Regions from separate parts of the Nocardia sp. CDC153 genome, predicted to be linked through region 1. Evidence: riboswitches for the same ligand, from Rfam matches in the RefSeq annotation. Region 1 holds a riboswitch; each other region holds the start of a gene.

Region 1 (9,764 bases):
TTCTGGCTGGGCTGAATCCGCCGTGTCGGGCCGGGGACAGCGGGCCCGAGATCGCCCCGGCGCTGCGCAATCTGCTCGACGCCTGGGATCCGCGTCCGGCCGTGCTGCGCGATCGGTACTGGAATGTGTTGGGGTTCAACGATAGTGCCCGCGCCGTGTTCGGCTATGCGGGGCCCAGGCACAACTGCCTGGTCACCTACTTCACCAATCCGCGGTATCTGGCGATGCGTGAGGTGTGGGCCGAGGCTGCTCCCGCGGTCGTGGCCGCATACCGCGCCGACTCCGCCCTGTGCCCCGGAGACCCCGGATTCGATGCGGTGTTGACCGAACTGTCTTCGCGCAGCGACGAATTCGCGGCCCTGTGGGCGCGTCACGATGTCGGCGTCGCACGCCAGTCGGTCAACGCGCTGCGTCACCCCGAGGTCGGTGAGCTCTACTTCGACACCACCCCGCTGACCGTCACCGACCAGCCCGACCGCCACATCGTGCTCTACAACCCGCGCCCCGACACCGCGACCGCCGAAGCCCTCGATCGGCTTCGGCGGTTGCGGCTGGCCGCTCCGGCCTGAAACCCGCTCAGCCCTTGACGACCTGGGTGCCGTCGGCGAAATTGTCGTGCCAGCCCTGCTTGGTGGGGCTCGCGCCGACCGTGACCGCGATGGCGATGGCCGCGCAGAACCACAGCAGGCCACCGACCCACGGGATCAGGTTGAGCAGCATGTAGGCGTTGCGCTTGGCCGAGTCGGCCAAGCTGGGGCGGGGTGCGCCGCCGGAACCGTTGACGTGCAGGCCCAGCAGCTTCTTGCCGGGAGTCGCGCCGGCGAGGACCTCGAAGGCCACGAAGTACAGGAACCCGAAGCCAGCGCCGGGAATGACCGACGCCCAGCCCGGCAGGCCCGAGGCGTGCTCGAGCGCCCAGAACACGATGCCGCCCACGATTCCGGCGATGATCCAGTCGATGAACCGCGCGACCGCGCGCGGACCCAGGCCCGCCGGGGTCACGCCCATGATCGGGCCCGCGTACGGCTGTCCCGTGTACGGCTCGTACCCGTATCCACCCGTGGTCATGAATGTCTCCTTGCCTCGACCACACGAAAGCTCTCCCACCATCGTGCGTCGCCCACCCGTGCCGCCGCATCAGGGAATCCCCTGGCACCGACCCTGAACTTGCAGGTCACCCGAGGATGACGCGGGTCACCGTCGCAAAGGTGGTGGTGCCACACCCACGATAAACGCGCACTGTTTGCCCACCCGCCGCCCCGGCAGGGTTATCGCCATGACACACAACGCAACCCGATTCGACGACAAGATCGCCCTCATCACCGGCGGCAGCAGCGGCATGGGATTGGCCACCGCGCAGCGACTCATCGACGAAGGCGCACAGGTCATCGTCACCGGGCGTGACAAGCAGCGCCTCGACGCCGCGGTGGCGCAACTGGGGCAGCGGGCCACCGGCATCGCCGGCGACGCCACCGACACCGCAGACCTCGCGGCGCTGACAAGGGTGATCGGCGAACGCTTCGGACGCCTGGACGTGGTGTTCGTCAACGCCGGAATCGGTGCGTTCCAATCGATTCCCGACGTCACCCCCGACGAGTTCGACCGGGTCGTCGCCATCAACTTCAAGGCGGCGTTCTTCACCGTCCAACACAGCCTGCCGCTGCTGGTCGACGGCGGCGCGATCGTCATCAACGCCTCGTTCGCGCTGTATCGGGGCACGCCCGGCACCGCCCTGTACTCCGCGACCAAGGCCGCCGTGCACAATCTGACCCGCACCATGGCAGCCGAACTGGCGCCCAAGGGAATTCGCGTGAACTCGGTCAGCCCCGGCTACACCGACACCCCGGCCTTCCGGGCCGAAGTCAGCGCCGACGCGCAGCGGGCCGCCGCGTCACTGGTGGCGGCCGGGCGCATCGGCACCAGCGAGGATGTCGCGGCGGCCGTGGCCTTCCTCGCCTCGACCGACGCCTCCTACATCACCGGCCAGGACCTGCTCGTCGACGGCGGCCTGACCACGCTGGTACCCACCACCATGGTGTGAGCGCCCCACCACGGTTCAGGAGGCGCGCAGGTCCGCGGCCGGGTCGGCGGTGATCCGGCCCGAATCGGTGTCGTAGTCGTACAACTCGGCATAACGGCCCCAATCGATGGCCAACTCCAGCTGCCGCCGCGCGTCCTCATCGGAGAACCCGCGCTTCAACAGATCCAGGATGAAATCCGCGCGCACGGTCTCGTCGCTGCTGCCCACCAACGCCGAACAGATCGTGCGGACCAGCGGAGCGCGGCGGCGGGCCTGCGCGGCGAAAATCGCCTTACTGGCCTGGATGTCGGCATTGGTGAAGTTCGCCCCGACATTGGTCAAGATCACGTCACCGGATTCCACCAGCAGAAAACCCAGCAGCGCCGCGGCATCGACCAATGGCATCAGATCATCGAGCTCGAAGTTGAGTTCGTCGGCGACCACCGGCAGATCCGCGCGCCCGCTATTGCCGTAGACCAGCTCGAGCAGACCCGCGATCCCGCCCACCGAGGCATCGGGCAGCGGCACCGCGAACGGGGTCGAGGTATCGGCCGGTGCCGCGGCGACTTCGGTGTCGCGCCCGGTCAACAACCCGTAGATCTGATCGACCAACGCCACGAAACCCGGTGCGCGGCGATTGCGCGGGCGCGGCTGATCCACGCTGACCTCGGCGATGATCCGCCCCGGATTCGACCCCAACACCACCACCCGGTCGGCCAACTGCACCGCCTCCTCGATGTTGTGGGTCACGATGCAGATGCATTTGGTGGGAAAGTCCTTGGCCGACCACAGATTCACCAGTTCGGTGCGCAAGTTCTCCGCGGTCAACACATCCAGCGCCGAGAACGGCTCATCCATCAGCAGCAGGTCCGGCTCCAACACCAGGGCGCGCGCGAACCCGACCCGCTGCCGCATCCCACCCGAGAGCTCCTTGGGATAGGCGGTCTCGAAACCATCCAGACCGATGCGGTCGATCGCCTCGAGGGCACGCTGGCGGCGCTCACCGGGGGCGACACCGCGCGCGGCCAAACCCAGCTCCACATTGTCCTGCACGCTCAGCCACGGCATCAGCGCGAAGGACTGAAACACCAGCGCCGCACCGGGATTCGAGCCACGCAACGGCTCGTCACGGTAACGCACCTCGCCCTTGGTGGGTGCGAGCAGGCCCGCGATCAGCCGCAACAGCGTGGACTTGCCCGAGCCCGAACGGCCCAGCAGCGCCACGATCTCGCCCTCGCGCAGTTGCAGATTCACCCCGTCGAGCACATTCAACGGCTCCCCGGACGCGCCGGTGAACGACATGTCGATGTGCTCGAGGTCGATCAGGACCTCGCCGGTGGCAACGGTATCGGTCATGGGGGCCTCCTTGGTTACAGCGAGTAGCGGCGCTGGGCCAGGGCGTAGAGTCGCCGCCAGAACAGCCGGTTGATGCCGACCACGAACGTGCTCATGACCAGCACGCCGATGAGGATCCGCGGGCCGTCACCGACGCGGGTGGCCTCGGCGATGTAGGCGCCCAGACCCGTCGCGGTCAAGGTGGTGTCACCGGAGGAGACGATCTCGGCGACGATCGAGGCATTCCACGCCCCGCCCGCCGCGGTGATCGCACCGGTGACGAAACTGGGGAAGATGGCGGGCAGAATCAGCCTGCGCCACCACAGGTTTCGCGGCAGCCGCAGATTCGCGGCCGCCTCACGCAGATCATTGGGCACCGCCGAGGCGCCGGCGATCACATTGAACAGGATGTACCACTGCGCACCCAAGGCCATCAGCAGGATCGAGGCCCACTGCAGGCTCGCGCCCGTGGCCACCAACACCCCGGTCACCAGCGGGAACAAGAAGTTGGCGGGGAAACTCGCCAACACCTGCACGATCGGCTGCGCGAGCCGGGAAACCTTGGGGTTCAACCCGATCCACACCCCGATCGGCACCCACACGATCGTCGCGAAGATCAACAGCACGATCACCCGCAGCAGGGTCAGCAGCCCCAGCCACGCCGCATGGCCGACCTCGCCGAAACCGGCCGTCGACGCGATGTAGTGGGCCATGGCGATCACACCGGCGACCAGCGCCCCACCCACCACGACCGTGAACACGATATCGGCGGCACGCCGCCGGGCCGCGGTGACATACAGCGGGTATTCGGCCAGCCCGAACACGCGCATGAACCGGTCCACCGGATACACCAACGGCCCGAACACCCGCGCGAGCAGTCCGGGAATATGGCTGCGGCGCAACAGATCCAGCATCAGACTGCGCGGGGCGTCCGCGGATTCGGTGTCCTCGACCCGGAAGCGCTCGGCCCACACCGTCAGCGGCCGCCAGAACAACACATTGAGCCCGACCACCATGACGATCATGACCGCGATCGCCAACAGCATCCGACCGGTCTGCGACTGCGCGTTGGCACTGGCCACATACGAACCGATACCCGGCAGCGCGTAGGAGCGATTGTTGACGCTGATCGCCTCGGACGCGGTCAGGAAGAACCAGCCGCCGCCGAAACTCATCATCCCGTTCCACACCAGCGGGAACATCCCCGAGGGCACATCCACCCGCCAGAACCGCTGCCAGCGCGACAACCGCAGATTGCGGGAGGCCTCATCGAGCTCGCGCGGCTGCGACACCAGCGAATGATGGAACGCGAAGGCCATGTTCCAGGCCTGCGAGGTGAAGATCGCGAAAATCGACGCGCACTCCAAACCCAGCGACGAACCCGGGAACAGGGCGATGAATCCGGCCACGGTCACCGACAGAAAACCCAGCACCGGCACCGACTGCAGAATATCGAGCGCGGGCAACAGCACCTTCTCCGCGCGCGGCAGCCGCGCCGCGGCGGTGGCGTAGACGAAGGTGAACAGAATCGAGAGCCCCAACGCGGCGAACATGCGCAGCAGCGACCGCGCCGCATAGTAGGGCAGCTCGGCCGGATCGGTGGAAATCGTGGTGGGCGCGGTGTTCTCGTCGAAGGGCACATGCATGCCCGCCGACACCTTCACCACGATCCAGATCAGCACCGCCGCGCCCGCGAACACCGCGATATCGGCCCACCGTGAGCGCGGCCGATCCAGTACCCCGCGCGAAGGATACGAGCGCAGTGTCGCGTTCACTGCTCGGTCTCCACCGGCGGGGCCACCGTGCGCCAGCCGACACTGGTCACCGACGGCTCCAGGCTCAACCGGCTCACCGCCGCCTCCATCTGCCGGTCGTCGCGGCGGTCGCCGGTCAACTCCGCGCGCACCTGCACCCGACCCTGCGTGGTGTCGTGACTCGAGATCGAGTTCAACCGGAAATCGGTGCGCGTCAACGACTGCACCAGCAGCGCGCGCACATGCGCCTCGTGCGCGTCATCGGTGTCGGCGGTGAAGGAGTAGAGCGCCTCGTGGGCCTCGGGGCCGTCGGTGAGCGGGCGATCCACCGAGCGCGCCACCGTGCGCAGCGCGGTGTTCACCACGACCACGGCCACCGTGCCCGCCGCCGCGGTCGAATACATGCCCGCACCCGCGAGCGAACCCACCGCCGCCGAGCACCACAGCGTCGCGGCAGTATTGAGCCCGCGAATATTGAACCCGTCGCGCAGGATCACGCCCGCGCCCAGGAAGCCGATACCGGAAACGATCTGCGCCGCAACGCGAGTCGGGTCGGCGTCACTGCCATGGAAGCCGTGCGCCGACAGCAGCACGAACAGGGTCGCACCGGCGGCGACGAGCGCGTTGGTGCGCAGTCCGGCCATGCGGGCGCGGAACTGACGCTCGAACCCGATCACCGCACCCAACCCGACACCGGTGCCGAGTCGCAGCAGCATTTCCCACGTGGTCATTGCGATCTCCGAAAAGGGGATGACGGCGCACTCCGACCTCGGACGCTACAGGGGTGCCGGTAGCGAACGGCAGATTGCGGAGGTGTCGCCTAGTGAACGATTGGCTAACGGAACACGATCCGGACCATCGGGCACGACCACCACCTCCTCAGACGCACAACACACGCGTGCCAACAGGGTGGGACCAGCGAGAATTCACTGGAAGCGGCACCACCCCTCGTAAGACCTTCAGCACTCCACGGCGTGAACCCACCATCTGGCGGGAGCCGGTCGGGGCGGCCCCTTAACTCGGGGCAACCTGTCCTGATCCGGGGCGTCTCTCGACGTTCGGGATCGCCGGCCTGTATCCGTGAAGGAGCCTCAGTTAACGACGGCACCTTGCGGGGGCCAGTAAACACCCGGGTCGCGCCGATCGCAACCCGGATGTGAGCGCGGTCGCTACCGCACCGAGCCCGCGTTGCGCGAGCCGTCGAGAACCGTCCGCAGTGCCAGTCGCACCACACACGCCACCGCGACGGCGGCGGCGAACAGTTGCACCGCGTGCAAGGTTCCGGTGGTTCCGGCGAGCAGGCCGACGCCGATCACCGGGCCGCCGGTGCCGCAGTAGCCCATGACGTAATAGGTCGAAAGCACATCGGCGTGGCGGTCGGCCGGGGCGGCGGCGTTGACCGCGGTCAGGCCCGACAGGAATGCCAGACCGTGCCCGGCACCGGCCAGGAGTGTGGCCGCCAGCAGGAGCGTCAGCGAGGAGACCGCGCCCGCCAACGCCAGCAAAGCAAGTCCGGCGGCCAGCAGCGGCAGGCCCGTACGCTCCAGGGCCCGTTCGGATTTCCCGTACCCGATCAGCTGGGCCACCGACCAGGCCACCGGGAGCACGGCCGCGGCGGCACTGCCGACCACCAGGTTCGTACTGCCCGACAGGGTCGCGGCGTAGGTGGGGACCAGGGTCAAGAACACACCGACCACCGCGAAACCCAGGAACGCGGACGATCCGGCCGCGGCGAAGGTGCGGCCCATGCCCGAGGGAATGCTGGGCCGCCGCGGCCGCCACCGCACGCCGGTGGACGCCGAGGGCAGAAGGGCCAGGAACACGCCCGCGGGAACCAGCAGCACCAGGTGCACCACGAACGGCATCACGTACGGTTGCGGAAAGTATTGCGCGACAACCGCACCCAGCATCGGCCCCACGCCCATGCCGCCGGCTGTCGCCATGGCCGACACCAGCGCGGCCCGGCGTCGATCACCGCGCGGTTCCACCTCGGTGATGGCGGCGGTCAGCGCCCCCGAGGCCGCGCCCATCGCCACGCCCTGCAGGACCCGCGCCGCGAACAACCACGCCAGACCGGTGGCGAGTGCGAAGGCCAGCGTGCCCAACGCCGCCACCGCCAGCGCGGGCAGCAGAATCGTGCGGCGGCCCAACGCATCCGAGGCCGGACCCGCCAGCAGCAGCGACGGAATCAACGCGCCGACATAGGCGGCGAAGACCAAGGTCAGCATCAATGGCGAGAACCCGAAACGCTGCGCGTAACCGTGATACAGCGGCGTCGCGAGATTGGTGCCGGTGAACAGGATCAACAGCGCGTAGGCCGCACCCCAGAATCTCAGTCGGCTCCCGACCGGTGAAACCTGCTGTGCCACCGGTACTCCGGTGCCAGCAGCAGGGGATTGCTCGATCGCCACGGTTCCTCCCAACCTCGTTATGTTCGACAATTCCGAACATAACAGGATGTTCGGATTATGTGAACATGTGGATTACCATTGCCCCCATGGCCAGCCGAACCGCCACCGAACTGGTGCACCCCGCCCGCGCCGACCTGCGGTTCACCACCGTCCTGGCCGCCCTCGCCGACCCCGTCCGCCTCACCATCGTCACCCGCCTGGCCGCCGCCGCAGGCGAGGAACTGGCCTGCTCGACCTTCGACCTCCCCGTCAGCAAATCCACCCAGAGCGGCCACTTCAAAACCCTCCGCGAAGCCGGCATCATCGCCCAACGCGACGAAGGCACCCGCCGCCTCAACCGCCTCCGCACCGAAGACCTCGAAGCCCGCTTCCCCGGCCTACTCGCCATGGCAATCACCCACGGCCCCAAGGCGATCGGGGCGGCCCCGGCCTCGTCATGAAATTGCGACGAGGCAAAGTCGATGCCAGCCCGCAGGCCTAGCTACTCCCAGTATCACCTCGTCTTCACCACGCCCGTATAGATATTCGTCAGCGTCGCCGGGTGACGACCACACCCCTACCTGGACGCCAGTGCTGGATCACCAGCAGTTCCGCAGCCTCATCGACCGAGGTCAGAACAGCATCGGTGAGCTCGAGCCGAAAGTTGTGCACCTCCGGCGCAGACCCCAGCGCCGCCTTCGCCGCTCCGGTGACCTCGACCGCGACACCCATCACCTTGGCGTCGCCCTCGTCAGGGTGGGCATGAATCGCACACCGCCCGTCCCGCCGCAAATCGGCCGCCTTCACCGCGCCGGGCATAGAACCGAACATGAGATCCGACCCAACGAACTCCACCTCCGATCCACTCACCCGAGGACCCCCGTCACGACGCAGTGTCGCCAACACATGCGTCTTGTGACCCTCGAACCGCGCCCGCACCGCCGCCGCCAATTCCGGTGCCTCACTACTGAAGTCCAGCCACGTCGCCATCGTGCCAGAATGCCAGCCCCCTCCGACAACCTCTGTGTGGAACGCGAGGATGACCTTTACTGCTGGTCCTGCTCCCCGCGGCTCGTGGATACTTCGCTTACCCGAGGTAGGGCTGACTTCGACCTTCGGCATGGTGCTGGAGTCGAAGCCGCACCGTGTCGTGCACGGGTACATCGGCCAGCTCGTCCGCGCTCAGGAACCGTACCGAGGTCGACTCGTCGCTGACTTCGATGCGCCCGCCGACAACACGCCCGTAATAGGTGATGTTGAACTCTTGGCGGATCTCCCCGTCCTCGTACTCGATGATGTGCTCGGGGTCGGTGTAAATGCCGAGCAGGCCGGTGATCTCGATATTTAGACCGGTTTCCTCTCTGGTCTCCCGAACCACGCACTGCTCCAACGTCTCTCCGATATCCATGACCCCGCCGGGGAGACTCCAGTTTCCGGAGTCGCGGCGACGTTGCATGAGGATGTTGCCGCCTTCGTCCACGATCAGCGCGGAACCTCCGGGAACGAGGGTGTTCGCCTTGGGCGCGTTCGGGTCTCGGTAGTAGTCACGTCGTGAGCCCATGACCTCTCCTTGCCGCTGGTGCCGGACTTGCCTGCCGCCTCGGACGATAGTGCGGAGGGCGGGGATGGTCGCAAGGGGCGAGGAGGTGAGCTTGCTGGTCGGGAGGGGTGGGGTGGGTGGGTTGTGGGGCGGGCGAAGGTGGTGAGTCGGCGTGGTGGGGGTGGACGCGCTAAGGTGCGCGGGGTTGAGTTCAGTAGTCGGGCAGGGAGATTCACCATCAGCATCGAGCGAACCGCGGGTTTGCCTGTGGGCCTGCATGTTACGAAGACCGTGTGTAATGCCGCGACCGGCTTGTTGTTCGGGGCGGGGGTGGTCGCGATATTGGCGGGGACCTATAGCGGGGTCGGGGTGGATTTGAAATTGGTCGGGGTGGGGTTGTGGGTGTTGGCGTTGATCGCTCGGATCGGGGTGTTCGCGATAACGCGGTCGCGGTCGGGGCACGCCGAATAGGGGTGAGTAGTACGGCCGGATAGGGCCGAAGGTCGCGCGGGGAAGGGCGAGGTTGTTCGCCCGTGGCGAGCCGGTGCCGGGATCGGGGGGTGCGGCTGGCACGATGTTGCTGTGGAGTGGGCGTTCGGTCTGGTTGTGCTGGTGTCGGGGGCGGTGGCACTGGCCGCCGGTGCGCGGCGGCTGGGGTTGGGCGAGCCGTTCGTGCTCACCGTGGCCGGGGTGATCGCCTCGTATCTGCCGTTCGTGCCGGAGTT
Region 2 (9,764 bases), on a different contig from region 1:
CGATTTACCGAAAACGATCTCCGGCAAGATCCGCCGCGTCGACCTGCGCCGCCGGGAGGAGCAGGCCCACGCGGCGGGCGAGACCATCACCACCGAGTACCGCTACGAGGACGTTCTGAACGACAGCACCCGTTGAATCCGCACTGCCCCATGCCACTACGACAGATCGGAGTTCCTGTGTCCCACACCGTGGAAACCGCCACCGCCTACGTCATCGCCGCCCTGGAGGCCAAGGGCACCGCCACCCGCGAGGACTTCGACGTGCCGGGGATCGTCACCACCACCCACGGGCTCACGCAGACATGGGATTTCCGAGCCGTCGACACCCGGCGATTCTGGGGGATTGCGGCGACCTTCCTGCGGGCCTGATAATCCGCCCCCGAGCGGGGTCGCTCACAGTTCGGCGAATTCCCGGTTTCCGGCCGGGAATTCCCCGCACCATGGGGTGATGCACACCTCCGACACGGTCTCGCTGCCCCGGTTCGTCCTGCGCCACGCGGCGGGGACCGGGATCGATCCGCATCGGCTGGCGCACGAAGCCGGGCTGCCCGACTGGGCGGCCGCCGCGGGCAGTGCGCGGGTGGACAGCGGAATCTTTCCCCGGCTCTGGGAACTGCTCGCCCACGAAACCGGCGATCCGGACACGACATTCCGGGTGCTGGGCGAATATCGGCTCGGCGAGTTCGGGCTGTTCGACTATCTGATCTCCACCGCCGACACCCTGCACGAGGGGTTGACGGTGATCAATCCCTATATCGGCGCGGTGAGCACCAACTTCCGGTTCGAGGCCGGGGCTCGGACCGAGACCGAATCCACCTTCGACCTGCACATGATCAATGCCGAGGGCCTGGGCCGGGACCTGAGCGTGCAATCCGGTCTGGGCCTGGTGGTTTCGCGCGTCCGGCAGATGACCGGTCGCGCGGTCGATCCGGTCCGCATGACCTTCCAGCAGCGGGCCCCGCGCAGCCACGCCGCCTTCGTCGACTTCTTCGGCACCACCGATCTGGAGTTCGGAGCCGCCCGCAACAGCGTCACCTACCGCGTCGCCGATCTCGCGCTGCCGCACATCACCGCCGACCCCATGCTCGCGGCCGTCCTCCGCAGACACGCCGCCGCCCTACCCCCGCCGCCCCCGCGCGCCACCGAATGGCCCGACCGCGTGGCCGACGCCCTGGCGCAGGTGCTCACCGACTCCGATCCCCTGCTCGACGAGGTCGCCCGGCGGCTGTTCACCAGCCCCCGGACCCTGCAACGCCGCCTCCACGAATCGGGTACCACCTGGCGGCTCGAGGTCGACCGTGCCCGCAAACGCCACGTGGAGCTCTACGAATCCGACCGGGCGGCCGTCGGCGAGGACACGGTCCTATGACCGGTTCGGACAGCCCGTTACTGGCCCGATTCGTGCTGACCCGGGCACGATCGGCGGGCCTGGACCCGGTGGAGTTGGCACGGGCGGCCGGAATCGGGTCCGCCGCGCTGGACGGCCCGCCGGGAAGTGTTCCGGGACAGTGCTATCTGAGGTTGTGGGAGCTCTTCGAGCGACGGATAGAACTGCCACACGTCGGCCTGCGAGCGGCCGATCGGTATGGAATGGGGGAATTGGGGATGATGGACTATCTGGTGTCCACGGCGGCGACCGTGGGCGAGGCATTCCGGGCCGCGGCGGAATTCGGCTCCCGGCTGACCTCCACCCGACGGCTGGAAGTGGTGGCCGACACCGAGCACCACCTGACCGTGGCGGCCGGTACCGCCGTCGAGGGCCGGGGCGCGGAACTCGCCGCGCAGGCGAGTTTCGCCTTCCTGACCGCCCGCGTCCGCCTGGCCGCCCGGGCGCGAATAGTTCCGGTCGCGGTCACCTTTCGGCAAGCCGCGCCCCGCGACCACACCGCGTTCACCGCCTTCTTCGGCACCCCGGCCATCGAGTTCGGGGCCGACGCCGACACTCTCACCCTGGATCGCACCGATCGGGAACGCGTTCACCACAGTTCGGATCCGCGTCTCGCGGACGTCCTGCGGCGCGGTGCGACGGTGGCCAGCCTGTCCACCCCGCCCGCCCGCGCCTGGGTGGATCTGCTTGCGGCGGAGCTCGATTCGCTGCCACCGGAAACGACCTCGGTGCGGTCGACGTCATTGGACACGGTGTCGTTGGGGGAGATCGCCTGGCGATTGGGCACCAGCGCACGGACATTGCAACGGCGGCTGGCCGCCGCCGGGACGACCTGGAGTCGGGAGCTGGCCGGCGCCCGCATCCGGGCGGCGGGGTGATGGGCGCTCGTGACTTCTCGATCCAATTGCCACGACAGCATTCTCATGGCTCGCTTCCCCCTCGAACGGGCGGCGCGGGCCGGGCTGGATCCCGACCGGCTCGCCCGGCTGGCGGGTGTGCCCGCTTGGCGCGAGGGCGGTGAGAGCACCCGGGTGTCGTCGCGCTACTGCCTGCGGGTCTGGGAACTGCTGGAGTCGGAGACCGGGGATCCGGATGTGGCACTGCGCGTGTCGGAGGACAGCACCACCGGGGAGTTCGGACTGCTCGAGTACCTGTTCCTGTCGGCCCCCACGCTGGGCGCGGCCCTGGACACCTGTGTCCGCCACAGCGGCAGTCTCACAACGAGTTACAGTTTCCGCGTCGCCGAGCGCACCGAGAACGAGGTCTGCTACGAGGTCCTCTCCGCCGTCGACGACTGCCGCGGCCGGGAGTTGTTGGTGCAGGCCGCCTTCGCCCTGATCGTGACCCGGGGTCGGGCCGCCACGCGCGGCCCCGTGGTGCCGGTACGGGTGGACTTCCGACAGGCCGCGCCGGCCACCGCCGACGCGTTCGTCGAGCTGTTCGGCACCCGCGCAATCCATTTCGGGTGCGCCGCAGACACCCTGACCCTGCGCAGCACCGAATTGGCGCAGCCGATGAAGCAGGCCGATCCCGAATTGACCGCCGTCCTACTGTCCTACGCGGCCACCCTGCCCGCCACGCCCGAGTTCGGGTCGACCTGGCTGGATCAGCTCGGGGAGGTCCTCGACAGCGCCCTGGAGGAGGGTGCGGCCACCCTCGAGGTGGTAGCGCGGCGGCTGCTGACCTCACCAAGATCATTGCAACGCCGCCTGGCCGACGCCGGAACCACCTGGCGCCGCGAGATGGATCGCGCGCGGCGCCGCAGACTGCAACGGGCCGAACACCTTCCACGCGCTCAGCAGGCGGAATTCCTGGGATACGCCGATCCCGCGAGCCTGCGGCGGGCCGTCAACCGGTGGCGGGATCGCTCGGATTCGTAGTTAGCCGACCCTGCCCGCGGGCCGAAATCGCACCTACCGTACGGTATTCCGGCAACCACACAGCTAGGTTGGCGTGCCTTGGACCGGTTTGGCGTCTTCGGAACTCCCCTGTGGCGTAGCCGGAAACAAGACTGGTCGGATACGCCACGACGCGCCAGCCGCGAGGTTCGTCACGGCGTTGGGGTGTGTGGTCGCGGCCGACGCTGTCCTCGGCCACGCATCCGTGCACGATCCCTGGACCGGTTAATCGATTGGAGCTTCCTCGTGGCCCACACCGCTGAAACCGCCACCGCCTACGTCGTCACCGCCGTGGAGGCCAAGGGCACCGCCACCCGGCACGACTTCGACATCCCCGCGATCGTGAGCGCGACGCACAGCCTCACCGAGAGCTGGGATTTCCACAGCGTGGATCGAAACATGTTCTGGAACATCGTCGCAACATTCCTCGAGCACTGAGCGGGCTCTCCGAGGTCGCCGAACCTGATCTAGATGCCGTCGACCGAAAGGGTCGCGGTCATCAGCGCCATGGCCGCCGCGCAGGCATCGGGGTGCGCGGCGTGGTCGCGGTTCTGCACCCACCAGGTGACGGTGCCGGTATCGGCCACCGTCACCGCGCAGCTGCCCGGATCCCTCGGGTCGCGCCAGTACATGCCGCCGAAGTGCTTCACGACCAAACGCTCGATCTGGTAACCGAATTGGTCGGCGATCTGGACCTCGCGGGACAGGGTGTCATCGCGCAGCCAGGCGTAGGTGAGATCGACGGTGCCGCCACCGGCCGCGGTGGCGGTCCAGTTGCAGACGGTCGGCGAGCTCTGCCGCTTGATACCGGTGGCGGTGATGGCGGCGGCCAGCTTCTGATCCTCGAGCGGGCCGCAGTCCGCCAGGAAATTCGGGGCGGCGGAGGTCGGCGCGTCCGACGGCCGCGCGCCGTGCGAACAGCCCGCGAGGCTCGCGATCAGCAAGGCGGACACCGCGATTCGGGCGTGTAGTCGTGCCATCAGCCCTGTCCCGCCTGCTTCAAGGTGGCGGCCGCCAGCTGCTCGACGCCCTTACAGCCGACCCCGGCATGCCGCACGGTCCAGTCGATGAAGTCGGTGTCGCCGAACGCCACCGCCACCTCGCAGCTGGCCGTGTCCTGCCACTCGATGCCGGGCTGCCCCGCGACCTGCACGGTCGTCGGCTTTCCGGTGGTCACCTGGCCGCGACGCTCCTCCAGCGAGCTGCCCCGAAACCAGTGGAACACCACCGAGTAGTCGGTGCCCCCGGACGGCTGCCACGCGCAACTAATCGGATTCACCGAGACCCGCTGAAGATCGCCGACCCCGGTCTGCTGGGCGATATCGGCATCCGCGACGCCGCCGCAGAGCCCAATGGTGTTGGGGGACGGCAGGACCTTCGGCGCCACGGTCGTGCTCGGCGCCGCCTGCTGCGTCGAGGAGCCACAGCCGGCGACCGCCACTCCGATCAGGGCGATCCCCGCCGCCGCGCCCACCGCTCTCATCACGCCGACCAGCGTAGGCGAGCCGGTTGAATCCTGCGATCCACAACACTTCCGATTGCGGATTTTGACAATTCACAAGCCGGTAACTACGTTCGATATCGCACCTCGATAGGCGAGGCTCCTGTACGAACACAGGCCACTGATCTGACGACGTCGAGAGACGCCCAAGGTTAGGACAGATTTCCCCGGATTAAGGGGTAATCCAAAGTGGCTTCCCGCCCAGCGGAATACGTCGCACAGTGCCGAAGCTCTGACGAGAGGGGTGTCCGTCCCTCCAGGTTTCACCTGATCGACTTTCCCCCGTGTGCGCTGTCGTATCGCGTTCCACGAGTTCGAGGAGGTCTGGACAGCCAGATGACGCCCTCCGCTACACAGCACACCGACGCCGCGTCGGCTCGACGCGCATAATTCGCCGATATTCGACGCCGCCACCGCGGTGCCGTCGTATTCGCGCGCCAATTTCCGGGTCGATTCCCACGATCCGCAATTCATGACCGAACGTCCGCACCAATAGTGCGCGACGGAATTCGATGCTGCCCGCAATACCCGGCGGGCGGCGAGATGAGGGGACACAATCCCAATGAGAATTCGCATGTTCGCCTGGCTCGGCGCACTGACCAGCGTCGCGCTACTCACCACCCACGCCACCGCCCACGCCGAACCGGCGGCTATCCAGGCCACGGCCGCGATCGTCGACCACACGGTGCGACTCCACACCGACGCGGGCTCGCTGCGCGTGGATCACGACCAGCTACAGATCCTCGATCCCGCGGGCATGGTCGTGGGCTCACTCCCCTTGCTGCTGGCCCAACAGGACACCGCCTATCCGATCGATGCCCGAATCGACGGCGCCACCGCCATTCTCACGCCCCGCACCGACGCGGCCCGGCCGCTGACCGCCGACGAGCGGCAGCTGGCCACGCGGGCGGCGACGGCCCCGGTGCGGAATATCGACCTGCGGCCCATCGCCGACGGTGACAGCCCGGAGGATCGATTCAATTCCGCCATGGGCAATGTCAACAACGAGCTCACCGTCGCCCTCGCGGTGGGGACGCTGTTGGGCGCGATCGTCGGCGGCCCACTCGGCTGCGTGTTCACCGGCGCGATCGGCACCGCGGCGAGCGGCCCGCTCGGTGCGATCGTCGGCTGCCTGGCCGGAGCGGTCGCGGGCGCGGGCATGGGTGTCGTGGTCTTCAACCTGCTCATCGGCGTACCGGCGCTGATCGGATCGGCCGCCCACTTCCTGAGCGTGATGAGCGCGCCGCCCGCCGTCGACGCCGCTCCCGCCGCTCCCGTCAACGGCTGAGGTCGGCGGCACTCCCCATGAGGTATCTGTCATGACTGTTGAAATCGCAATTCCGCACGGCCCCAAGCCATCTCCGGAGATCCGGCGGGCACGCGGCGGGCTGCGGCCCGCGGACTACCTGCTGCTGACGGCGGGCGTGGTGCTGACGGTGGTGGTGGTCAAGCTCTTTCGCGACATCTCGGTGCCGTGGGTGCCGGGCGACAGCCCCGGCACCGTGTCCACCGATCCGTCGCATCTGCCCTACTACGCGGCCCGCACCACGCTGCGCATGTTCGTCGGGTTGGGTGCGTCGGTCCTGTTCACGCTCGTGGTCGGTCAGTGGGCCGCGCACTCGCGGCGGGCGGAGAAGGTGCTCATCCCGATGCTCGACATTCTGCAGTCGGTGCCGGTGCTGGCGCTGGTATCGATCACGGTGACCGCGTTCATCGCGCTGTTCCCCGGCTCCTACCTGGGAGCGGAGGCGGCGTGCGTGTTCGCCATCTTCACCGCGCAGGCCTGGAACATGACCTTCGCCTATTACCAGGCGCTGCGGAACCTGCCGCGCGAGCTCGACGAATCGGCGCGCATGATGCGGTTGACCCGCTGGCAGCGGCTGACCCAGCTCGAGATTCCGGCCGCCATGATCCCCATGATCTGGAACGGCATGATGAGCTTCGGCGGCGCGTGGTTCATGCTGGCGTCCTCGGAGGTCATCAGCGTCTCCGGCAATGATCAGGCGCTGCCGGGGATGGGCAGTTTCATCGCCGCCGCCACCTCCGAGGCCGCGGTCGGCAAGCTGCTGATCGGCGCGGCCGTCATGGTCGCCACCATCGTGCTGGTGAACGTGCTGTTCTGGCGGCCGTTCACGGCGTGGTCGGAACGGTTCCGGGTGGAGCACACCGAGGCGGCGCTCGCACCGCGCAGCCTGGTGCTGGATCTATTGCGGCGCAGCACGATTCCCGCTCGGGTCGCGGCGCGGCTGCGGCCGGTCGAGGAAGGGATCGACCGCCTCATGCGGATCTTCGGGCGGGCGACCCGCTCGCCGTACGAACGGCGCGGCAGCCGCGCCGGGGACGCGGTGTTCTTCGCGGCCCTGTTCGCGGCACTGTCCTGGGGTGCGTGGACGCTGGCCCGCTACTTCGAAAGGACCGTGGGCTTCGCCGAATTCGGGCCCGCGTCGCTCATGGGTCTGGCCAGTCTGAGTCGCGTGGTGGTGCTGCTGGTGGTGTCCACCGTGGTGTGGGTGCCGGTCGGCGTATGGATCGGGATGAATCCGCGCATCTGCCGGTTCGCGCAACCGGTCGTGCAGGTGATGGCCAGTTTCCCGGCCCAGTTCCTCTACATCTTCGTGGTGGCGGGGCTGACCTACACCGGCATCTCGCTGAACATCGGCGGCACCGTGCTCATGGCACTGGGCGCGCAGTGGTACGTGCTGTTCAACGTGATCGCGGCGGCCGGGCAGATCCCGACCGATCTGCGCGAGGCCATGGACGACCTGCGGGTGCACGGGTGGGAGCGATGGAAGTCGTTGATCCTGCCCGCGATCGCGCCCGGGTACGTGGTCGGCGCGATCACCGCGTTCGGCGGCGCGTGGAACGCCACCCTGGTCGGCGAGGTCGTCGACTCCGGCAACACGCATCTCGAGGCGTTCGGACTCGGCGCGTACATCACCAATGCGACCGGCAATGACCAATTCGCCAAGGTGCTGCTCGGCACCCTCGTCATGAGCGTGGTCACGGTCGCCATCAACCGGTTGGTCTGGCGTCGCCTGCAGCGCAAGGCCGAGACCCGTTTCGCATTGATCTAGAGAGGAGAACCACGCGATGTCCACTCCCGTCATCACCGTCGATCGCGTCACCAAGAACTTCACCAATCCCTCCGGCGAGCAGCTGGCGGTCCTGTCCGACGTCCGCATGGAGTTGCGCGAGGGCGAAATCGTCGCGCTGCTGGGCAAATCCGGGTCGGGCAAGTCCACGCTCATGCGGATCATCGCGGGGCTGGTGCGGCCCTCGGCCGGGACCGCGCGGCTGCGGGATTGCGAGATCACCGAGCCGAATGCCAGTACCGCCATGGTGTTTCAGACCTTCGCGCTGCTGCCGTGGCTCACGGTGCGGCAGAACGTCGAACTCGGCCTACGCGCACAAGGGATTCCGGCCTACGAGCGCGCCGAGCGGGTCACCGACGCCATCGACATGATCGGGCTCGACGGCTTCGAGAACGCCTATCCCAAGGAGCTTTCCGGCGGTATGCGCCAGCGCGTCGGGTTCGCGCGCGCCCTGGTGGTGCGGCCCGAGGTGCTGCTCATGGACGAGCCGTTCTCCGCGCTGGACGTGCTCACCGCCGAGAACCTGCGCGGCGAGCTCATTCGGCTCTTCGGGGAGGCCGCGTTCCCGACCAAGACCATGCTGATGGTCACCCACAATATCGAGGAGGCGGTGCAGCTGGCCGATCGAATCCTGGTGTTGGACAACAACCCCGGGCGGATCAAGGGCGAGATCAAGATCGGACTGGCGCATCCGCGCGATACGCGAGGCGCCCATTTCCAGAATCTGGTGGACCATGCCTACCGCATGCTCACCGATTCGCCCTACGACGGCGACCGGGAGACCGTCACGCCCACACCCACCAATCGCCCACTGCCAGATGCCACCGTCGACGGCATCGCGGGCATGCTCGACCTGGTGGCCATGAGCGGCGGGCGCGCCGATCTCCCCGACCTGGCCAGCGGGCTGCGGTTCGAACTCGACGACATCATGCCGCTGGTCGATGCCGCACGCCTGCTCGGGCTGGCCACCGCCGCCGACGGCGACCTGGAGCTCACGGTCGACGGGCGCATGTTCATCGAGGCCGATATCGACACGGCCAAGCAGATTTTCGCGCGGGTGGCTCGTGCGAAAGCCCCATTGGTCGGTGCCATCGACCATGCCCTGGCCGGTGCGCACAAGCAACGCATGCGCGATGGATTCTTCCTGGATCTCCTGCGGCGCAACTTCACCGAGGACGCGGCCCGTCGGCAACTGCGCACCGCCGTCGACTGGGGACGCTACGGCGAACTCTACGAATACGACGCCGACGAGCGGATGTTCCTGCGGCATCCGGTCCACGGCTGAGGGCTCAGTCGTCGCGTCGGGCCGCACGGGCGCGGCGTTTGCCCTCGTGCATGGCCTGTACGCGGGCGACGGGAATCGTGTGGCCCTCGGCGATCAGATCGCCTGGGAGGGTTTGCGGTTCGGGCATGAGCTCCGACCACGGATCGCGCTGGCCCAGCAGTTTCACGGCCGTGCGGATGGTGAAGTCGTGCGGGTCGACGCTCGGCAGGTCCGACCAGCTCACCGGGAACGACACGGTCGCGCCCGGCCGGATGCGTGGGCTGTATACGGAGACGACCGTGGCGCCACCCGCGCGCGTCGAATCCAGGAAAACCTTGCCGCCCCGGTCTTCTCGAATGAACGCGGTGGTGGCCAGCGCCGGATCGAGGCGCTCGGCCCGGGCGGCGATGGCGCGGGTGGCCGCGGCCGCGTCCTCGAGATCGATGCCGGGGACGACCGGGACGAAGATGTGTACGCCCTTGGAGCCACTGGTTTTCACCGCACCCGCGAGACCGTCGGCCTCCAGCGCCCGCCGAATCAGCTCGGCCGCACCTACCACCTGCTCGAACGGCTGGTCCGGAGCCGGGTCGATGTCCAACACCAAATGTGTTGGGCTGCCGGA
Region 3 (9,764 bases), on a different contig from region 1:
GTGGTGGGCCGGGATCGACTGGTCGTGGTGGTGGCCCCCGGGCATCCCTGGGCCAAGCGGGGCGGGGTCGAGGCCGCCGAACTGGCGCGCACGCCGCTGATCTACCGCGAGCCCGGCTCGGGCACCCGCAACTCCTTCGAACGGGCCATGAGCAGCGACATTTCGGGCTGGGAGCCGAATGTCGCGCTGGAGCTGTCCTCCACCACGGCCATCAAGACCGCGGTCGCCGAGGGTGTCGCCCCGGCGGTGCTCAGCTCACTGGCGGTGGCCACCGAACTGGCCGAGGGCGTACTGGTCTCGCCCGCGGTGACCGGGCTGGATCTGGAGCGGCAGCTGCGGGCGATCTGGCCGACCGGGCAGAAGCCGACCGGTCCGGCACGTGACCTCTTCGCCATTGCGCGCCGCCCCATTTGAGACCTGCTGAGCTGAGCCGTATCTGAGAGTTTTGTCCGAACTGTTGACAGAGTGACTCCCATCACCATAATCTTCCGGCGCGGGCGTACCGTATTTCCCGAATGGCCAGTCCTGCCAGCACATTTCTGTGCTCGATACAATGGCTTCGCTGAATTCGCAGCGCGAAGACACAAGTGCGCCAACGCCTCCCGCGAGCGTTATCAAAGGGTTATGGTCACGGCATGGTGCGAACCGCCGCCGCAGCCGCAGAACCGGATGAGCCTGACATTCCGGCCACTGCCTCGCGGCCAAAGCTAGAGGTTGTTCAAGAATCGCCTGACCCCGAAGCGCCACAGCCCCATTCCTTCGGCGCACACGTCCTGAGCGCGGCCGATATCGAGCGACTCCCGTCCTCGGCCCGGCACCGCATCGCAGCCTTCATCCACCTGCAGGTGGCAACCCTGGAGGAGTGGCCCGAACCGGTCCTGCCCCCCATTCCCGACCTCGACGATCTCTGACGGGATCGGTCCCGACTCCCCGTCCGGCCAGCCGAATTGTGCGTCCGGCCAGACGATTCGGCCGGATCCTGGGATTTTGCCGGATGGCTCCGGCGGCCCGGCCTGGCATGGTCAGCGACCATGAACACCTTTCGGCCCCGTACCCGTTCCGCGACGCTGTTGGCCGCGCTCCTGACCCTCGGCGCGCACACCGCCGGACTCGCTGCGGCGGAACCGGATTCGAGCACGTGGTACGTCCGCGCGGGGGCACTCGCGGGCGGAAACGGCAGCGCGGAAGCGCCTTTCGACTCCCTGGCCCGGGCCGAATCGGTCTCCCACGACGGTGACACCATCATCGTGCAGCCATCCGCCGCGACCCTGGACGGCGGCATCGCGCTCAAGCCCGGACAGAAACTGCTGGGCGACGGCCCCGCGGTAGTCGGCGCGACCGATACCGCCGCGCTGCCGCGGATCGCGAACACCACCGGAAACCACGACGGCGATGCCGTGCGGTTGGCCGCGGGGGCCGAGGTGCGCAATCTGGTGATCACCGGTGCGCGGCGCGGCGGCATCTACGGCTCCGACGCGGCGGACGTGGTGATCAGTGGCAATGACGTCACCGGGACGAATCAGCAATGCGCGGACGGTTTCATGATCGGCCCGTTCGGCCTGCCGCCCACTCTTCCGCTGGGCGCGTCCATTCCGGCCCTGCCCGACTTCATCACCCTCAACAATGGCTGGGCGGCCATCATGACCGACTATCACGCGGCGGCGGGCTCGGTGCGTATCGAGGGCAATGCCGTGCACGACACCGCCTGCGGCGACGGCATCGATCTGCGTGCGCTCGGCGCCAGCCGGATCGACGCCGAGGTGAGCGGAAACTCGCTGCGCGCAATCAATCTCGGCCTGGCCAAGCTCTCGGTGCTCGCCCTCGGCGTGCAGGCCGGTGACAATGCCCGGTTGACCGGCCGACTGAACGGCAATTCCGAGACCGACATCGCCACGCCCGCGACGGCACTACTCAATGCGATGGCCGACAGCGAGGGTGTCTTCGTCAATGTCCTCGGCCAGGCGCATCTGGATATGGCCATGGACGCCAACCAATTCCACAATGGCTACGGCAATTTCTCGGCCAATGGCCTGGAGTACGTGACCACCAGCGGTGCGCCGGAGAGTCGGCTGCGGGTGACGAACAGCGTCTTCGACAGTGTCACCGGCGACGTCATCGAGAACTACAACCTCAGCACGGGCGGTGCGCACCAGTCGCTGAGCCTGGACAATGTCTACGCTCATCACTCGACCTTCCCGGGCTCGGCACTCAATTCGCTGGTTCCGGCGAACCTCGGAACCTGCGTGGTGACAACGAATTTCGGTCGCTCCGCCAGCACCGACCTGACCGTCGCGAACTCCGATCTCGGCGACTGCAGCGCCGACGGCATCGGCCTGATCGCCTACACCCCGGCCGGAAGCGAGCCCAGCACCGCGGCGCTCACCTTCGACATCCACGACACCGTGCTGGGCGGCGCGGCCGCCAATGGCATCGATGTCCGCAATATCGGTGACACCGCGGTGCTGCGCGGCTCACTCGCGCGCACCTCGATCACGGCGGCCGGGGGATCGCTGCTGCGCACCTCCAGCAGCGGTGGCCGAATCGGTAGTGCCGCACTCGATCTGAGCGAGGTCACGCTGGACGGCGCGGCGGTGGAGTGCCGCGCCGTCACCGCGCACGCGCGGGTCGAACTGTCCGGAATCCCGGTCGACTGCTGATCCCACGCCCGCCGTGCGGGATTCAGCCGCCGATGGCCGTGACCACCTTGACGCCCACCAGGATCACCGCCAGCAGCAGGTAGCCGCGCAGTGCCAGCATGCCCGCCGTGCGCGCCGGGGAGAAGCTCGGCCGCGCCAGGGTGTCCAGGGCGGGCGTGCGCCAGGTGTCGCGGTCGGCGTCGCGGATCGCCCGTCGCTCGGCCCGGGTCAGGGACGTGGCCTCCAGCTCCTCCACCTGGTCCGGGTCGAGATTGCCGAATTCCCGTGCGGTGCGCTCGGTTTCGCGTCGCCGGTTGCGCTGCCAGGCCAGCAGCATGCCCGCGCCGCCGAGCACGCCGACCAGCGCGCCGACGCCGAAACCCAATTCCAGGGTGCCGGTGGTGATGCCCGGGAAGAAGGTGGCAGCGGTCAGCGCCAGTGACAGCAGCACCAGCGACCAGACGATGACGCCCGCGACAATGTTCTGCTTGACCGTGTTCACCCACGGACCCAGCACGGCCTTGTCATTGCAGAGCAGTACCAGAAACACCGTCGCCGAGGGCAGCAGCACTCCGGCCAGCGCCTGCACACCCTGGGTCAGCAGGCCCAGGACATGATCGGGGCTGAACGACACCGCGGCCGCGATGGCGAGCAGCGCAGCGTATCCCGCGTAGAACGCGGGCGCTTCGGTGATCTTCCAGTGCAGCGAGTGCCGCTTGCCCAGGGTGTCGCCCAGCGCGTAGGTGGTGGCCAGCCCGACGGCGTTCGCGCCGATCAGCGACGCGTCCAACAGCAGGATCGCGAACAGCGCGCCCACCGTGGTGCCCATGTGGTCGTGCAGCGCCCGCGCCACCCCGCCCGCGTCGGTGAAGTTCCCGACCGCGTCGGTCCCGGCCAGCCCGAAGGTGGTGGCGGCCATGATGGCGATCGCGCCGAGCATCACCACCACGATCCCGACCCACAGATCGATGCGCTCGTAGCGGATCCAGCGCGGGGTGATGCGCTTGTCGACGATATTGGACTGCTGGAAGAACAGCTGCCACGGCGCGACGGTGGTGCCGACAATGGCGACGATGAGCAGCAGCAGCGTCGAGTTCAACCCGCCCGGGAAGGACGGCAGGAACCCGTGCGCCACCTGAGATGCCTTGGGGTGCACCAGGAATGCCAGCGGGAACATGACGATGTTCAGCGCGATCAGCCCGAACAGGAACCGCTCCCAGCGCCGGAACGACCCGCCCGCCACCATGGCGAACAGCGCCACCGCGGCCAGCGGGACCGAAATCGCCTTGGGCAGCCCGAAATAGTTCAACGCCATGGAGACGCCGATGAACTCGGTGACGATGGTCAGCGCGTTCACCACGAACAGATCGCCCACGCTGAACGCGCCCCAGAACTTGCCGAAACGGTCGAAGATCAAGCGCGCGTGGCCGACTCCCGCGACCGCGCCCAGGCGCACCACCATCTCCTGGTTCACGTACAGCACCGGGATGAGCAGGACCAAGGTCCAGACCAGGGCCATGCCGTAGTTCTGACCCGCCTGCGCGTAGGTGGCCACGCCGCCCGCGTCGTTGTCGCCGACCATGACGATCAGGCCCGGGCCGATAATGGCCAGCAGCATGCGCAATCGCTGTCGGCGCGAACGGCCTTCGAGGGTGTCGTGCTGGCCGATGGAGCCCAGGGCGCCGACGATATCGCCGACGTGCGCGCTGTCCATGACAGCGCCGGTGGGCTTCGCCTCGGCGGTGGGTGCGGCGACGGTGGAGATGCGGCGGCTGGAGCCGTTCGCGAAGAAGGCCATGCCCTTCCCTCGCTTTCGATCATCAGGTGTTTCGACATGCGGAGAACACCCGGCCGCCAAGCGATTTCGGGCAGGGCCGCCCGCGCACACGTCAACCGGCGCACCGGTGTCGGGGACGCCGGAGCGAGGTGAGGTGGGAACGGGTCAGCCGGTGACCGGAATGCGGCAAGCCGGGGACGTCAGGATCGTGAAATCCGTACTCGGATACGGACTATCGCCGGAACTCATGGTTCGTCCCTCACCTCCTTGCCGCCGGGACGCACGCGGGCGTCGCTGGATCGTGGTGTCGCATCGCGCACGGCAAGAAGGATCGGAGCACGCTCGACGGCGTATCCCGCACCCCTCTCGTCAGAGCTTCGGCACTGCACGACGTATCCGGGGGCTCGCGGCCCGGGGAAGCCACTTCGGATCACCCCTTAATCCGGGGTGATCTGTCCTAACCCTGGGCGTCTCTCGACGTCGTCGGATCAGTGGCCTGTGTTCGTACAGGAGCCTCGCCTAGCGAGGTGCTGACTGGGCAATGGTGAGCCCCGGTCCCGCCGTTGTCAAATCCAGCCCGGTCGGTTCACAACGGGTGAACGGCGGATTAATTTGCGGCGCAATCGACTCGGAATGTGTGTGTCGAGTCACTTTGGGACTTTAGTCCATTGCTGGATTCTTCAGAACAGACTTAGAGTTTGCTTGTCAATAACTGAACCTGCGATGTGTTCGGATTCCGCAGGCCTACTCAATCGAGGTAAATCAAGTGCGCAAGAGGGGAATCGCTGCGGTTACCGCCTTGGTGGCCGCCGTCACAGCAATCACCGCGGGAACGGTCAATGCCCAGCCCGAGTCGGGTGACGTTGGCGCTATTCACTACACGGCATCGGCCACCGATCGCTCGGCGACCATTTCCACCGATATCGGCTCCATGGCCGTGGACAACGGTGCTTTCCAGATCAAAGCGCCCGATGGCAAGGTGGTTGCTGGAACCGAATTGAACTTCCGCGTGGACGATTTCGTTTTCCCCATTCTGGCCGATGTCCGGGACCGGACCGTCACGCTCACACCGCAATTCGATCTGCAGCACGCGGTATACCAGCCGGTCGCACTGCCCTTCGAGGACACCGCGCCCTGGAAGACCCCCTACGACCGTGAGCAGGCGGCCTGGAACCGCATGAAGGACACCATCGCCATGGGCGCGACCATCGGCACCCTCGTCGGCGGCATCGGCGGCGCGGCCGTCGGCTGTGCGCTGGGCGGCATCGCCGTCGGCTCCGGTGTCTCGCTGGCCACCGGCATTATCGGCGGCCTGTTCTTCTTCCTGCCCGGCGCGGTTGTCGGCTGCCTCGCCGGTGCCGCGGCCATGGGCGCGCTCGGCGCGGTCGGCGGCATGATCCTGGTCACCGCACCGGTGGCGATCGCCGCCGCGGTCCAGTACTTCACCACCATCAACGAGCCCTTCACCCCCGCTCCCACGAAGTAACCGCGTGGGCCGAACCCCGGTCGTGTCGATGAGGGCGCGACCGGGGTTTCACTGTTCCTCGTGGATCGGGTCGGGCAGCGTCCAGCGCTCGCCGCGGCGAGGGTGAAGGTAGAGCGCGCGTAATACGCGTAGCCCGCCACCATGGCGGCGACCGCGAAGGCGATCTGCTGCCAGTCGTCGCGGGCGAGGTTGTAGGCCGAGTAGAGCATGACCCCGATCACGATCGCCGGGGGCAAGGGCCACAACGGCATTCGATAGCCACCCGCGATGCCCCTGCGCGCCGCACGAATTCGCAGCGCGGCCAGCGCCACGAACAGGTAGACCAACACCAGGCCCGCGCCGGTCGCGACAATGAGCCAGCGCATGGGCAGCAGCGCGGCGGCCAGCACCGCGAACAACCCCACCACGATGGTCGAGACCACCGGCGTGTGCAGGCGCGGATGCACCGATCCGAGCGCGCGATCGATCGGATCCGGCCAGCTGCGGTCGCGGGCCGAGGCGAACAACAGTCGCGCGATCTGCAGGATGATGGCGATCACCGCGTTCACGATGGCGATCGCGATGCCCACGCTCACCGCGGTATTCACCGCCGAACCGCCCCGGGCGGTCAGGAAATAGTTCAGCGGGGCGTCGCTGTGCAGCAGGTCGGTCAGGGACGGCGCGCCCGCGACGACGGCGGCCAGCGGCAGGACCTCGATGGCGACCGTGGCCGCCAGACAGATCATGATCACCCGGCCGATGGTGCGGGTGGCGTTGCGGGTCTCCTCCGCGTAGTAGACGGCCGCGCCATAGCCGTTGTAGGCGAACAGGGCGACCGGGATCAGCGTGGCCAGTCCGCCGAATCCGATGTCCGCCAAGCCGTTCGGAGCGGCGGTCTGGGCGTGGACGAAGGCGCTCGGACCGCGCTCCGGATGTGCCGCGCCCAGCCCCACCGGGACCGCGATGGCCGAAACCTCCACGCACAGAAAGACTCCGGTGACCCACGCGTTGGCCTTGATATTGAGCAGCGCGACCACCGTCGTCACCGCGATGACCGCCACCCCCACCCACTTTCCGCCCAGACTCGGGATGGCGACGCTCAGATAATCACCGGTGCCCAGTGCGATCACCGAGATGATCAAGACCCCGTTCACCAGCGTGAGCACGAAGAGCGCGAATCCGCTCGAGCGGCCCAATAGCCGTGCCGCCCAAGTGTATTCACCACCCGCGATCGGATAGGCCGTGGCCAGTTCGGCATAGCAGAACCCCACGAAGACCGAGGCCACCGCCGCCAGCGCGAGCACGCTCACCGACGCGCCCCCGGCGGCCAGCAGGATGGCCGGAATGATGATGAACACGCTGGACGCCGGGGTCACCGCGGACAGTGTGATGAGGATGTTCTCCAGCATGCCGAGCGCGCGGGCGAGCTGCTGTGGATACTGCGAGCGCTGATCCGCCGTGGGCTTCGGGGTGGGATGAGCCGGTGTTGCCATGGCCAAGCCTTTCTTTGACTTAGAATCAAAGAATGGGGGATGGTGGCAGGACAAGTGCCTGGTTCGGACGTAACAATGACTTAACTGTCTGTCGACGGAAGGATGCCGGTGGCGCGGAAGAAGGATCAGGAGCGGGCCCGGCGGGCGATCATCGACGCCGCGCTGGCCGCGGTCGCCGATCCGGGTGTGGACCGGCTGCGCATCCGCGAGATCGCCGGTAGCGCGGGGGTCTCGCCCGGCACGGTGCACTACTACTTCGAGGATCTGGCCAACCTGCTGCACGAGGTGCATCGCTTCGCCAGCGACCGGTTCTTCGGCGACCGGCTGGCCATGGTCACCGAAATCCCCGACGCGCGAACGAAAATCGGGGCCATGATCTGGGCCGGGCTGCCGGAGTCGCCGGACGACACGCTGGTGACGGCGCTGTACCGGCTCGCCTCCTACCACGCCGTCTCCGCGCAGCACGGTGATCTCATCACGGCCCTGTTCACCCAGCAGGTGGCCGTCTACGCCAGCGCGCTCGAGGTCGGAATCGCGCAGGGGCACTTCGTGATCGAGGAGCCGATCCTGAGCGTCGCGCGCAATCTGGTGGCCCTCGAGGACGCCTATGGCCTGCACATCGTCAGCCGCAACCGGTCCATGACCAAGGCCGGTGCGGCGGCGCTGATCTGCTCCTACGCCCGCACCGCCACCCGCTGTCCCGATATCACCGCGCCCCCGAAGGAGATTCGTCCATGACCGATCCCCGCCTGTACTCACCCGACGGCCGCCCACGCGCCCGGCTGTTGGGCATCGCGCCGCCCGGTGAGACCGGAGCCTGGAACGCCATCACCGATGTGCCCGGCGTCGAAGTCGGTTACCGCACGGTGATTTCCGGTGACGGCCCGCTGCGGGTCGGCGCGGGACCTGCGCGCACCGGTGTCACCGCCATCCTGCCGCGCGGTCGCGACGGGGTCGGGCGGCCGTGCGCGGCGGGTTGGTTCTCGCTCAACGGCAATGGCGAGATGACCGGCACCGCGTGGATCGACGAGGTCGGGCAGTTGTCGATGCCCATCACGATCTCCAATACCCATGCCATCGGGCCGTGCCACGCCGGTGTCGTCGAGTGGATCAATCGCGCGCATCCGCGGCTGGCGCGGGAATGGCTGCTGCCGGTGTGCGCCGAAACCTGGGACGGCTACCTCAACGACATCAATGGCGGTCACATCACCTCGGCCATGGTCGCCGAGACGCTGGCGGCCGCGCGGAACGAGCCGCTGCCGGAGGGCTCGGTCGGCGGCGGCACCGGGATGAACTGCTACGGCTTCAAGGGCGGCAGCGGCACCGCGTCGCGGCGCGTGCCCTTCGGTTCGGCGAGCTTCACGGTCGGTGTGTTCGTACAGGCCAATTTCGGTGCGCGCCACGAACTTACGATCGCGGGACGTCGGGTCGGCGCGGAGTTGGACAGCGCCAACCCGATGGAGACCACCGCCTGGCAGGGCACCGCGAGCGCACCGGGCGGGGCGGGTTCGGTCATCGTCATTGTCGCCACCGACGCGCCCTTGGACGCCCTGCAGTGCAAGGCCATGGCGCGCCGCGTACCCCTCGGCCTGGCCCGCACCGGGACCACCGGCAGCCTGTTCTCCGGCGATCTGTTCCTGGCGTTCTCCACGGCCTCGGATCGCCTGTCCGACACCGGATTTCCGAAGGGCGAGCCCACGGCGGAGAGTCTGGTCGTCACCACGCGGCTGCCGTGGAATCGCATGGACGCCCTCTACACCGCCGTCGTCGAGGCGGTCGAGGAATCGGTCCTCAACGCCCTCATCGTCAATGCGGACATGACCGGCCGCGACGGCCACCATTCCCCTGCGCTGCCGCACGATCGGCTGCGAGAGGTGCTCGCCCGTTAGTGCCCGGTCACCGCTTCCGGGCGGGCATCATCGAGGGATGTCCGACGTGAACAAGCACAACCTCGTCTATTTCGAAAACGCCTCCATGCGAGGGCTGTACGCCGATCTGGACGAATGGCAGCGCACCAACAACCGCCGGTTCCTCTCGCTCACCATCCATCCCGACGGCGGCAACTTCTGCTGCATCGCCCTCACCAATCCGGCCGAGGTGGTCATCACCAGCGTCGACGGCCACAATCACGCCGCGGTCAGCCGCTTCGGCCTACTCGCGGTCGCCACCAACGACTAGCGCCGCGGGCGCGGCGTGGATTACCGATATTCGACTCCCCGCCGCGCCTGCCACGAGCTGATCTGTCGTGGCCGGTATTCGGCGGCGACCAAAGGATTGTGCCCGTGCCGTCCGGCCCGCTGCTCCTTGCGGAATTCCCGGAAATACTCGAACCGGATCATCAGCAGACCCGAAACAATAAGCACCACAGTCGCGATCGCGCCGGTTATCGCCCA

Evidence for each region. A riboswitch is a leader RNA that binds a small molecule or an ion and turns the genes downstream of it on or off. The one in region 1 is predicted to bind magnesium.
Region 2: it holds a riboswitch for magnesium, as region 1 does, so the genes downstream of both, VMT65_RS06045 (hypothetical protein) here and VMT65_RS26510 (MgtC/SapB family protein) in region 1, are expected to answer to the same signal.
Region 3: it holds a riboswitch for magnesium, as region 1 does, so the genes downstream of both, VMT65_RS28980 (NRAMP family divalent metal transporter) here and VMT65_RS26510 (MgtC/SapB family protein) in region 1, are expected to answer to the same signal.

What each region holds. Positions count from the first base shown of each region.
Region 1 covers NZ_JAYKYU010000004.1:831,349-841,112, reverse strand. The annotation lists gene VMT65_RS26535 (helix-turn-helix transcriptional regulator) at 1-569, shown strand, start outside; gene VMT65_RS26530 (RDD family protein) at 577-1,068, opposite strand; gene VMT65_RS26525 (SDR family NAD(P)-dependent oxidoreductase) at 1,277-2,041, shown strand; gene VMT65_RS26520 (ABC transporter ATP-binding protein) at 2,057-3,376, opposite strand; gene VMT65_RS26515 (ABC transporter permease) at 3,391-5,130, opposite strand; gene VMT65_RS26510 (MgtC/SapB family protein) at 5,127-5,840, opposite strand; M-box (ykoK) riboswitch at 6,046-6,219, opposite strand; gene VMT65_RS26505 (MFS transporter) at 6,279-7,520, opposite strand; gene VMT65_RS26500 (ArsR/SmtB family transcription factor) at 7,607-7,960, shown strand; gene VMT65_RS26495 (pyridoxamine 5'-phosphate oxidase family protein) at 8,049-8,489, opposite strand; gene VMT65_RS26490 (NUDIX hydrolase) at 8,587-9,060, opposite strand; gene VMT65_RS26485 (Na+/H+ antiporter) at 9,622-9,764, shown strand, end outside.
Region 2 covers NZ_JAYKYU010000001.1:1,325,505-1,335,268, reverse strand. The annotation lists gene VMT65_RS06085 (AMP-binding protein) at 1-136, shown strand, start outside; gene VMT65_RS06080 (hypothetical protein) at 178-369, shown strand; gene VMT65_RS06075 (AraC family transcriptional regulator ligand-binding domain-containing protein) at 449-1,369, shown strand; gene VMT65_RS06070 (AraC family transcriptional regulator ligand-binding domain-containing protein) at 1,366-2,265, shown strand; gene VMT65_RS06065 (AraC family transcriptional regulator) at 2,275-3,267, shown strand; gene VMT65_RS06060 (hypothetical protein) at 3,532-3,723, shown strand; gene VMT65_RS06055 (DUF3558 family protein) at 3,753-4,265, opposite strand; gene VMT65_RS06050 (DUF3558 domain-containing protein) at 4,265-4,768, opposite strand; M-box (ykoK) riboswitch at 4,866-5,037, shown strand; gene VMT65_RS06045 (hypothetical protein) at 5,349-6,074, shown strand; gene VMT65_RS06040 (ABC transporter permease) at 6,106-7,860, shown strand; gene VMT65_RS06035 (ABC transporter ATP-binding protein) at 7,877-9,163, shown strand; gene VMT65_RS06030 (DNA polymerase domain-containing protein) at 9,168-9,764, opposite strand, start outside.
Region 3 covers NZ_JAYKYU010000005.1:486,355-496,118, forward strand. The annotation lists gene VMT65_RS28965 (LysR family transcriptional regulator) at 1-414, shown strand, start outside; gene VMT65_RS28970 (hypothetical protein) at 636-911, shown strand; gene VMT65_RS28975 (hypothetical protein) at 1,032-2,657, shown strand; gene VMT65_RS28980 (NRAMP family divalent metal transporter) at 2,680-4,434, opposite strand; M-box (ykoK) riboswitch at 4,768-4,947, opposite strand; gene VMT65_RS28985 (hypothetical protein) at 5,162-5,503, opposite strand; gene VMT65_RS28990 (APC family permease) at 5,560-7,371, opposite strand; gene VMT65_RS28995 (TetR/AcrR family transcriptional regulator) at 7,480-8,109, shown strand; gene VMT65_RS29000 (DmpA family aminopeptidase) at 8,106-9,260, shown strand; gene VMT65_RS29005 (hypothetical protein) at 9,298-9,549, shown strand; gene VMT65_RS29010 (hypothetical protein) at 9,570-9,764, opposite strand, start outside.